DNA from 2 places in the Pseudomonas salmasensis genome. Region 2 is predicted to be linked to the other one. Evidence: predicted binding sites of a transcription regulator. Region 2 holds the regulator's gene; the other holds the start of a gene.
What was found. Region 2 encodes sigma-54, which starts transcription at its own class of promoters, with help from an activator protein. Its sites were predicted from a motif close to ANTGGCATNNANNTTGCTNT; they were not measured.
Positions count from the first base shown of each region.

Region 1: the regulator sigma-54 is predicted to act here: its motif matches at 3,187-3,206, upstream of flgB (flagellar basal body rod protein FlgB).

Region 1 covers NZ_CP077083.1:1,996,068-2,001,454, reverse strand. Annotated here, with positions in the region: gene flgM (flagellar biosynthesis anti-sigma factor FlgM) at 1-151, opposite strand, end outside; gene flgA (flagellar basal body P-ring formation chaperone FlgA) at 293-1,057, opposite strand; gene HU731_RS08770 (chemotaxis protein CheV) at 1,132-2,064, shown strand; gene cheR (protein-glutamate O-methyltransferase CheR) at 2,107-2,934, shown strand; gene flgB (flagellar basal body rod protein FlgB) at 3,249-3,656, shown strand; gene flgC (flagellar basal body rod protein FlgC) at 3,660-4,103, shown strand; gene flgD (flagellar hook assembly protein FlgD) at 4,120-4,845, shown strand; gene flgE (flagellar hook protein FlgE) at 4,877-5,387, shown strand, end outside.
Region 2 covers NZ_CP077083.1:4,578,131-4,583,517, forward strand. Annotated here, with positions in the region: gene rapZ (RNase adapter RapZ) at 1-628, opposite strand, end outside; gene ptsN (PTS IIA-like nitrogen regulatory protein PtsN) at 631-1,095, opposite strand; gene hpf (ribosome hibernation-promoting factor, HPF/YfiA family) at 1,106-1,411, opposite strand; gene HU731_RS20510 (RNA polymerase factor sigma-54) at 1,487-2,980, opposite strand; gene lptB (LPS export ABC transporter ATP-binding protein) at 3,165-3,890, opposite strand; gene lptA (lipopolysaccharide transport periplasmic protein LptA) at 3,890-4,423, opposite strand; gene lptC (LPS export ABC transporter periplasmic protein LptC) at 4,410-4,982, opposite strand; gene HU731_RS20530 (KdsC family phosphatase) at 4,991-5,387, opposite strand, start outside.

The DNA of each region.
Region 1 (5,387 bases), 2.6 Mb from region 2:
GTACCGATTCCCCACTCTGGCTGGCGGCGGCCTGCTCTGCTTTGGCAGGCAAGGGCTGCGGCTTGGCTTCTACGCTGTCCTTGGCACCGCCGGTGCGCGTATTGCCGGGCAAGGCCGGGGCGTTATTCAAACGACTGAAATCAATGACCATGTTGAAAAACCTCTGGGTATTTGGACGCTTGCCATGTTTTCGGCCATACCCGGGCAAACTTTAGGCTCGATTGACAATAAACCTGTTCGGCTCAATATCCAGCACACAGTGTAGGAAAAGCTGGCATTTGATTCCAGTCATCTATAGCGCCACCTCGACCTGGCCTGGCGCGGTGACTCTCGCCTTGATCACGCGATTGGAGTTGAGGTTCTTGACGCGGATCTGTTCGCTCATGCCGCCGTTGGACAACGCCTCGCCCGGCATTCTGACGTTCAGGCCGCCACTGCTGGCGGAAATCACCACCTGGTCACCTTTGCGAATCACCTCGGCCTGTTCCAGATGAACCAGCGTGAGGACTTGGTCGGTGACCACCGGTCTCGTGAGTTTCTGCCCGACGGCCTGGTCCAGCGACGTCAGGTAGCCCTGGTTGATCAGGCTGATGTCCCGCTCGCGCAACGCCACATCTTCGTAGCCGATGATGCCGGTGCGCTTCAACGGTCGCGCCACGACCACCACGTCGCGAAACAGCTTGACCTGAGCCGGTACAAAAACCGTCCAGGGCGAGGCGCCCTCACAGCGCACCTTTACGGTCACACGGCCGATGGGCTGGGCGGGGCTTTCCAGGGTGGCTGTCAATTCCTTGTCGCACAGTGGCATGCGCAAGCGTGGGTCCAACTGGTTGACCTGAATCTCATAACGCCCCGGCGTCTGGGTGGTCGCCAGATAATCTTCTACAGTGAACTCAAGAAAGCCTTGGGTGACGCCGATAAGTAGATCAGGCAGGGTAACGTTGTCGGCGCGGGCCGTGACGCCCAGGCCCGAGACAAGCAGCGCCATCGCGGCGCAGAGCAGTCTGCGGTAGCGTGAGCGGCCAGGGTGTCGGGAAACTGTCGTTTTAATATCCATACTCAGTAAATAGCAAAGCTCGTGCCGTTTAGTGTTGGGTACGCGTCGTACCCCTAGGATTTAGGAGTCTGGGCATGGCAGGTGTAATGGATTCAGTAAACCAGCGCACACAGCTGGTAGGGCAGAATCGCCTGGAGTTGTTGCTTTTCCGCCTGGATGGCAATCAGTTGTATGGCATCAACGTGTTTAAAGTGCGTGAAGTGCTGCAATGTCCCAAATTGACGATCATGCCCAAGTCCAGTCCGGTAGTGTGTGGCGTGGCCAACATCCGTGGCGCGACCATTCCGATTCTTGACCTGGCAATGGCCACGGGGGCCGCGGGTTTGCAAGACCGTCAGAACCCTTTCGTGATCATCACCGAATACAACACCAAGACCCAGGGGTTCCTGGTGCGCTCGGTGGAGCGCATCGTCAATATGAACTGGGAAGAGATCCATCCGCCGCCCAAGGGCACGGGGCGCGATCACTACCTGACGGCGGTGACGCGGGTCGATAACCAGTTGGTGGAAATTATCGACGTGGAGAAGATCCTCGCCGAAGTGGCCCCTACCTCGGAAACCATCTCCGTTGGCGTGGTGGATGCCGAAACGGCACACAAGGCGGTTTCGCTGCGCGTGTTGACCGTGGACGACTCTTCCGTGGCGCGCAAGCAGGTCACACGTTGCCTGCAAACCGTCGGGGTGGAGGTGGTGGCCCTCAATGACGGGCGCCAAGCCCTGGATTACCTGCGCAAGTTGGCGGACGAAGGCAAGAAGCCCGAAGAAGAATTCTTGATGATGATCTCTGACATCGAGATGCCAGAAATGGATGGCTACACGCTCACGGCCGAGATACGTAACGATCCACGCATGCAAAAATTGCACATCATCCTGCATACTTCGTTGTCGGGGGTATTCAATCAGGCAATGGTCAAGAAGGTCGGTGCGGATGACTTTCTGGCCAAGTTCCGTCCTGATGACCTCGCATCCCGGGTAGTCGACCGGATCAAGGCAGCAGATCACGGCTAGGGGATGTCCCCCGGCGGTCACACGATTTAAGAGGCGGCATCATTGTCTACGGGTAATTTGGATTTCGAACAGTTCCGGGTCTTCCTGGAAAAAGCCTGTGGCATATTGCTCGGTGAAAACAAGCAGTACCTGGTATCCAGCCGTCTCAACAAGCTGATGGAGCAGCAGGGCATCAAGTCCCTGGGTGAGTTGGTTCAGCGGATCCAGGGGCAGCCGCGCAGCGGGCTCAAGGAAATGGTGGTCGATGCCATGACCACCAACGAAACCCTATGGTTTCGTGATACCTATCCCTTTGAAGTGCTCAAGAACAAAGTGTTGCCGGAAGCCATCAAAGCCAGCCCGGGCCAGCGCCTGCGTATCTGGTCGGCGGCCTGTTCCTCGGGGCAGGAGCCGTACTCGATCTCGATGTCCATTGACGAGTTCGAGCGAACCAACATGGGCCAGTTGAAAGCCGGCGCGCAAATTGTGGCCACGGACTTGTCCGGCACCATGCTCACCAACTGCAAGACCGGTGAGTACGACAGCCTGGCCCTGGGCCGAGGCTTGTCCCAGGAACGCCTGCAACGCTACTTCGATCCCAAAGGGGCAGGGCGTTGGGCGATCAAGGCGCCGATCAAGAACCGCGTCGAATTCCGTTCGTTCAACCTGCTCGACAGCTACGCCAGCCTGGGCAAGTTCGACATGGTGTTCTGCCGCAACGTGCTGATCTATTTCTCGGCTGAAGTGAAAAAAGACATCCTGTTGCGCATCCACGGCACCCTCAAGCGTGGAGGGTATCTGTTCCTTGGGGCTTCCGAGGCGCTCAATGGGCTGCCGGATCACTTCCAGATGGTGCAATGCAGCCCTGGGATCATCTACCAGGCCAAGTAAGCCTGGGTGTAGGCAATAGAACTGTGGGAGCCGGGCTTGCCCGCGATGGCGGTGTGTCAGTCGATGAATAGGTCGGCAGGTACTGCGCCATCGCAGGCAAGCCAGCTCCCACATTTGTTTTCTCGGCAAGCTCGAGTAAAGCGGCAAGCCCCATTGCCGCTTTACTGGCACTACGCGGAAATCGCTTGCCGCTTTTCTGGCAGAGTCGCCGGCAACTCCCCTCGAAACCCTTGATATACGGGCTTTCGCAAGTTTGGCATGCACCTTGCTTTAACCCTGCTAACGAACAGCAGGTCAGCCTAAAGGTTTCCGCCATGAGCATCAGCTTCGATAAAGCGCTCGGTATCCACGAACAAGCCCTGGGCTTCCGCGCCCAGCGTGCCGAAGTCCTGGCCAACAACATTGCCAACGCCGACACCCCGAACTACAAGGCTCGGGACCTGGATTTCTCCGCCGTGCTCGCCGCACAACAGGACAAGACCAAGAACGGCACCTTCGCCTTGAACATGACCAACAACCGTCATATCGAAGCGCAGGGTCTGGGCAATGGTGACGAGTCGCTGCTGTATCGCACGCCGATGCAGCCGTCGATCGACCAGAACACCGTCGACGCCCAGCTGGAGCAATCGAACTACGCCGAAAACTCGGTGAACTTCCAGGCCAGCTTCACCCTGCTCAACAGCAAATTCAAAGGGCTGATGTCAGCCCTGCGTGGAGAGTAAGCCATGTCCCTGTCCAGTGTTTTCAATATTGCCGGCAGTGGCATGAGCGCGCAGACCACGCGTTTGAACACCGTCGCCAGTAACATCGCCAACGCCGAGACCGTCTCTTCGAGCATTGACCAGACGTATCGCGCCCGTCACCCGGTGTTCGCCACCATGTTCCAGGGTGGCCAGGCGGGCGGCAGCGAATCGTTGTTCCAGAACCAGGACGCCGCCGGCTCCGGCGTGCAGGTGTTGGGCGTGGTCGAAGACCAGAGCAACCTGGAGGCCCGTTACGAGCCCAACCATCCGGCCGCGAACGAAAAGGGTTACGTCTACTACCCCAACGTCAACGTGGTCGAGGAAATGGCTGACATGATCTCCGCCAGTCGCTCGTTCCAGACCAACGCGGAAATGATGAACACCGCCAAAACCATGATGCAGAAGGTCCTGACCCTGGGTCAGTGATAAGGGGCGCCAAATAATGGCCATCGTTGATACGTCTAACAACACGGCGGTTCAGGACCTTTTCAATTCCAAGGTCAAGACCGCGACGAACAACAGCAGCGTCAGCGACGCGTCCAAGACGGCGACGGGCAACCAGTCGCTGGGCAAGGATGCGTTCCTGCAACTGCTCGTCACCCAACTGAAAAACCAGAACCCGCTGTCGCCCCAGGACAACGGCGCGTTCGTCGCGCAGCTCGCACAGTTCAGCAGCCTGGAAGGCATCAACACCCTGAACGACTCGGTGAACAACATCTCCAGCAACTTCAGCTCGTCGCAGGCGCTGCAGGCTTCGTCGCTGGTGGGGCGCTCGATCATCATCCAGACCGACAAGGCCATGGTGGATACCAGCAAGAGCATGACCGGTTCGGTGGCAGTAACCTCGGCGGTGGGCAATGTCTCCGTCAAGATCACCGACAAAGACGGCAATGTGGTGCGCACCGTTGACATGGGCGCCCAGAGTGCCGGTACCCAGAGCTTTATCTGGGATGGCAAGAACGACAAGGGCGAGGTCGCCCCAGCGGGCACCTACACCTTTAACGCCACCACCAAGAACGATAAAGGCGACGCAGTGGCCTTGACCACTTCGCTGCCCGCCACGGTCACCAGCGTGACCCTGAGCAAGACCGGCGGCGAAATGCTGCTCAACCTTGCAGGCGGCATGGGCAGCGTCAAGCTGTCGCAAATTCAGACTATCGGTACATAGAGCCGGCTAAATACGGCAGAGGGAGAGAAACATGTCTTTTAATATCGGCCTTAGCGGCCTCTATGCGGCCAACAAACAACTGGACGTGACCGGCAACAACATCGCCAACGTCGCGACCACTGGCTTCAAGTCATCTCGTGCGGAATTCGCCGATATCTACGCGGCTTCCAAACTGGGCACCGGCCAGAACAGCATCGGCAACGGCGTGAACCTGGCGGCGGTGTCCCAGCAGTTCACCCAGGGCGACGTCAACGGCAGCGGCGGCATCCTCGACATGGCGATCCAGGGTGGTGGTTTCTTCGTACAGAAGGGCAGCGACGGTTCGCTGGAGTACACCCGCAGCGGTGCTTTCCGTGCGGACAAAGACGGCTACATCACCAACAACACCGGCACTTCCCGCCTGCAAGGGTATGCCGCAGACGATAATGGCAAGATTACCAAGGGTGGCTTGGTCGACCTGCAACTGAACCTGACTAACCTGCCGCCGAAAGCGTCCACCAAGGTCGACTCCAGCAGCAACCTGAACTCCTCGGAGCCGGTGA
Region 2 (5,387 bases):
CAGGCTGGTCCAACCCCGACTGATCGCGCAGTTCCGGCTTCCAGTAAGGGTTGGGCAGGCAGCGCACATCGAACACCAGGTCGGCGTCTACCGGCATGCCGCGCTTGAAGCCAAAAGACTCGACCAAAAACGCCGTCCCCGGCTCAGGCTGGTTCAGCAGGCGCAGCTTGATCGCATCGCGCAACTGATAAAGGTTCAGGTTGGTGGTGTTGATCTTCAGGTCGGCCAGGTCAATGATCGGCCCGAGCAGTTTGGTCTCATCCTCGATGGCTTCGGCCAGAGAGCGGTTGGCACTGCTGAGGGGGTGACGTCGACGAGTTTCGGAGAACCGCTTGAGCAGGGTTTCTTCGTCGGCATCCAGGTACAGCACGTCGCAATGAATGTGCTTGGCACGCACTTCTTCCAACAGTTCCGGGAACCGCGAGAGGTGGCTGGGCAGGTTGCGGGCGTCAATCGAGACCGCAACCAGGGGCTGCGCCAATTCGGTATGGATCAATGCACGTTCCGCCAGCTCTGGCAGCAGGCCGGCCGGCAGGTTATCGATGCAATAGAAGCCGTTGTCCTCAAGCACATTGAGGGCGGTGCTCTTACCCGAGCCGGAGCGACCGCTGACGATGATCAAACGCATGATTACTGCCCGTTTTGTTCATCCAGGACAACTTGGTACAACGCTTCATTGCTGGAGGCGCTGCGCAGTTTGTCGCGTACATCCTTGCGGTCAAGCATGCTGGCGATCTGCCGGAGCAGTTCCAGGTGCGCATCGGTGGCCGCTTCCGGGACCAGCAGAACGAACAGCAGGTCAACCGGGGCACCGTCGATGGCGTCGAAATCAATCGGAGCGTCCAGGTGCATCAGCGCGCTCACAGGTGTCTCGCAACCTTTGAGGCGGCAGTGGGGAATAGCGATGCCGTTACCAAAACCGGTTGAGCCGAGTTTTTCACGGGCAATCAGAGCCTCGAAGACATCTTGCATCTCTAGATCCGGCACTTCGCGTGCGATCAGGTTGGCAATTTGTTCGAGGGCTTTTTTCTTGCTGCCGCCCGGCACGTTCACGAGTGAACGGCCGGGGGTCAGGATGGTTTCAAGTCGGATCATGGGGGGAGAGTTAACGACCTGTACCTTGCATCAGGTGCAGATTCTTTTCCTTATGCTTTATGAGTTGGCGGTCGAGCTTGTCGTAGAGCGAGTCGATTGCCGCGTACATGTCTTCATGTTCCGCATTGGCGACGAGCTTGGCATTCGGTACGTGCAGGGTGGCCTCGATTTTCTGCTTGAGCTTATCGACCTCCATGATGACCTGCACGTTGGTGATCTTGTCAAAATGCCCCGCAAGCTTGTTCAGTTTGCTCTCGGTGTACTCACGCAGGGGCTTGGTGACTTCCAGCTGGTGTCCACTGATGTTGACTTGCATACAGCTTCTCCTTCGTTGCCAGTGCATAAAGCGGTGGGCAGGAATACCCACCACTGGAACGCTGTGGCCCGCCCGTCACATCAACCGCTTACGCTCGCTGGAAGGCGCGATCCCAAGGGACTCGCGGTACTTGGCGACGGTTCGACGGGCGACCTGAATGCCTTGTGCCTCCAGTAAACCAGCGATCTTGCTGTCACTCAACGGCTTTTTCTGATTTTCCGCGGCAACCAGTTTTTTGATGATCGCGCGGATCGCCGTGGACGAGCATTCGCCGCCTTCGGAGGTGCTGACGTGGCTGGAGAAAAAGTATTTCAGCTCATAAATACCCCGTGGGGTATGCATGAATTTCTGCGTGGTGACCCGGGAAATCGTCGATTCGTGCATACCGACGGCTTCGGCGATGTCGTGCAGCACCAGAGGCTTCATGGCCTCGTCGCCGTATTCCAGGAAACCGCGCTGGTGCTCGACGATCTGGGTCGCGACTTTCATCAGGGTTTCGTTGCGGCTTTGCAGGCTCTTGATGAACCACCGCGCCTCCTGCAACTGGTTGCGCATGAAGGTGTTGTCGGCGCTGGTGTCAGCGCGGCGCACAAAGCCTGCATATTGCGGGTTGACCCGCAGGCGCGGTACCGACTCCTGGTTCAGCTCCACCAGCCAGCGTTCGTTGTCCTTGCGCACGATGACGTCGGGCACCACATATTCGGCTTCGCTGGATTCGATTTGCGAACCTGGGCGGGGGTTGAGGCTTTGCACCAGCTCGATGACCTGGCGCAAGTCATCTTCCTTGAGCTTCATGCGGCGCATCAGTTGGCTGTAGTCGCGACTGCCCAACAGGTCGATGTAATCACTGACCAGGCGTTGCGCTTCGGTGAGCCATGGCGTCTTGGCCGGCAGTTGGCGCAGTTGCAGCAACAGGCACTCGCTGAGGGTGCGTGCACCGATGCCGGCGGGTTCGAATTGCTGGATGCGGTGCAGGACGGCTTCGATTTCGTCCAGTTCGATGTCCAGTTCCGGGTCGAAGGCCTCGAGGATCTCGTCGAGGGTTTCGTCCAGGTAGCCCTGGTTATTGATGCAATCGATCAGGGTGACCGCGATCAGGCGATCGGTATCGGACATCGGCGCCAGGTTCAGTTGCCACAACAAGTGGCTCTGCAGGCTCTCGCCCACCGACGTACGGGTGGTGAAGTCCCACTCGTCATCATCGTTGCTTGGCAGGCTGCTGGCACTGGTCTGGTAGACGTCTTCCCACGCGGTGTCCACGGGAAGCTCGTTGGGAATGCGTTCGTTCCAGTCGCCTTCCTCCAGGTTATCCACCGTCGGGGCGGTTTCCTGATAGGAGGGTTCCTGCACGTCGGGATTGGGTTTTTGCTCGATGTTGTCGGCCAGCGGATCTGCATTGTCGAAGTCGTCGCCTTCTTCCTGGCGTTCGAGCATCGGATTGGACTCCAGGGCCTCCTGGATTTCCTGTTGCAGGTCCAGGGTCGACAATTGGAGCAGGCGGATGGCCTGTTGCAGCTGCGGTGTCATCGTCAGCTGCTGGCCCATTCTCAGGACTAGCGATGGTTTCATGGCAGGGGCTTAACACCTTATTCGCCGGCGCAATGCGCCATCCACGACAGGGCGCGTGAGCGCCAAACATAAGCAAATTATATGCCTGATCTCGGGGCCTTTGCCTAGAGCGCGGTAACAATAAAAAAACCGAGGTTTCTATTGACTCCCGCGCGCTCCAGGGAAAAGCGCGATACCCCTGTGTTTACAGGCGGAACTCGTGACCCAGGTACACTTCCTTCACCAGCTCGTTAGCCAGGATAGTCTCGGCATCGCCTTCGGCAATCAGCTGGCCATCGTTGACGATATAAGCGGTTTCGCAGATATCGAGGGTCTCGCGAACGTTGTGGTCCGTGATCAGCACCCCAATGCCTTTGGCCTTGAGGTGATGGATGATCTGCTTGATGTCGCCTACCGAAATCGGGTCGACACCGGCGAACGGTTCATCCAGCAGGATGAATTTCGGCGCGGTCGCCAGGGCGCGGGCGATTTCCACGCGACGACGTTCACCACCGGACAAGCTCATGCCGAGGTTGTCGCGAATGTGGTTGATGTGGAATTCCTGCAGCAGGCTTTCCAGCTCCTGGCGGCGGCCGTCGCGATCGAGTTCCTTGCGGGTCTCGAGGATCGCCATGATGTTGTCAGCTACCGACAGTTTGCGGAAGATCGACGCCTCCTGGGGGAGATAGCCGATACCTGCCCGTGCACGACCGTGCATGGGTTGGTGGCTGACGTCCAGGTCGTCGATCAGTACGCGACCCTGGTCTGCCTGGACCAGCCCGACGATCATATAGAAGCAGGTGGTTTTGCCGGCACCGTTAGGGCCGAGCAGGCCGACGATCTGGCCGCTCTCGATCGACAGGCTGACGTCGCGTACCACCTGGCGGCTTTTATAGGCCTTGGCCAGATGCTGGGCTTTCAGGGTTGCCATTACTCGGCCTTCTTCTTCGGCTGGATAACCATGTCGATGCGCGGGCGCGGTGCAGTGACCTTGGAGCCGTTGGCGCGACCGGCGTTGGCGATCTGCTTGACGGTGTCATAGGTGATCTTTTCACCTTCGGTCGAGTTGCCGTCGGGGCTCAGTACCTTGGCCTGGTCGATCAGTACGATACGATTCTGCTGGGCGTGATACTGGATGGTCTTGCCGTAACCCTTCATCGGGCCGGTGTCGGTGGCGGACTGCTTCTGCTCGAAATAAGCCAGGTTGCCCACCGACGTCACTACGTCAATGTCGCCTGCGGGGGTACGCGTCAGGGTCACCGTGTTGCCGGTGATCTTCATCGAGCCCTGGGTGATGATTACGCCACCGGTGTAGGTAGCAACACCTTTCTTGTCATCGAGCTGTGCATCGTCAGCCGAAATATGGATCGGTTGCTGGCTATCGTTCGGCAGAGCCCAGGCGCTCACGCTTCCCAGTGCTGCGCCCAGACCGAGCAAAATAGGGAGGGTTTTAACGAGCCTCATACTGTCCTCTTACGTTCGATAGCAGGTGTATCCTGCTTTCTTTCAAATACGCTTTCATTCCCTTGCCAGTCGATACACCGCCAGCGCCGTCGATTCTAACGTCTTGCTCGGTCTGCGCATATTGCTTCTGTGGGAATACGGTCATACGACTGCTGGTAATGATGGTGTCGCGGTTCTGCGCGTCTGTACGTGCGACGCGCACCGAGTCGATCAGTTCAACTTCGGTGCCGTCCGGGTTCACCTCGCCACGCTTGCTGGTGACGTGCCAGGGAAATTCGGTGCCGCGATACAGGTTCAGGTCCGGATTGGTCAGCAGGCTGACTTCGGAAGCCTTCAAGTGCTCGACCTTGTCCGATGTCATCTCATACTGCACCTTGCCGTCGGGCAGGTACTGAATGCTGTAGGCATTGGTGGCGTAATAGTCGATAAGGCCTTCGTCAACCTGCGCAACAGGCTTGTCGAGAAAGCGCTCCGGGCTGATATTCCAGTAGCCCACCGCCAGTAACAGCGCGGCGATGACCCCGAATAACAGGAAGTTGCGAATCTTTTTGCTCAGCATATAACGCTCTATAGGTAGGCGGCGTGGGCCGCTTCAAGACTGCCCTGGGCACGCAGGATCAACTCGCAGAACTCGCGGGCGGCACCTTCGCCGCCACGGGCGGTGGTGATGCCATGGGCGTGTTCGCGCACAAACGCCGCGGCATTCGCGACGGCCATGCCCAGGCCTACCCGGCGAATCACCGGCAGGTCTGGCAGGTCGTCGCCCAGATAGGCGACTTGTTCATAGCTTAGGTTGAGTTGGCCAAGAAGCTCGTCCAGCACCACCAGTTTATCCTCGCGGCCCTGATACAGGTGAGGAATACCGAGGTTTTGTGCGCGGCGTTCCACAACCGGTGTTTTTCGACCGCTGATAATTGCGGTTTGCACGCCCGCTGCCATCAGCATCTTGATGCCTTGGCCGTCG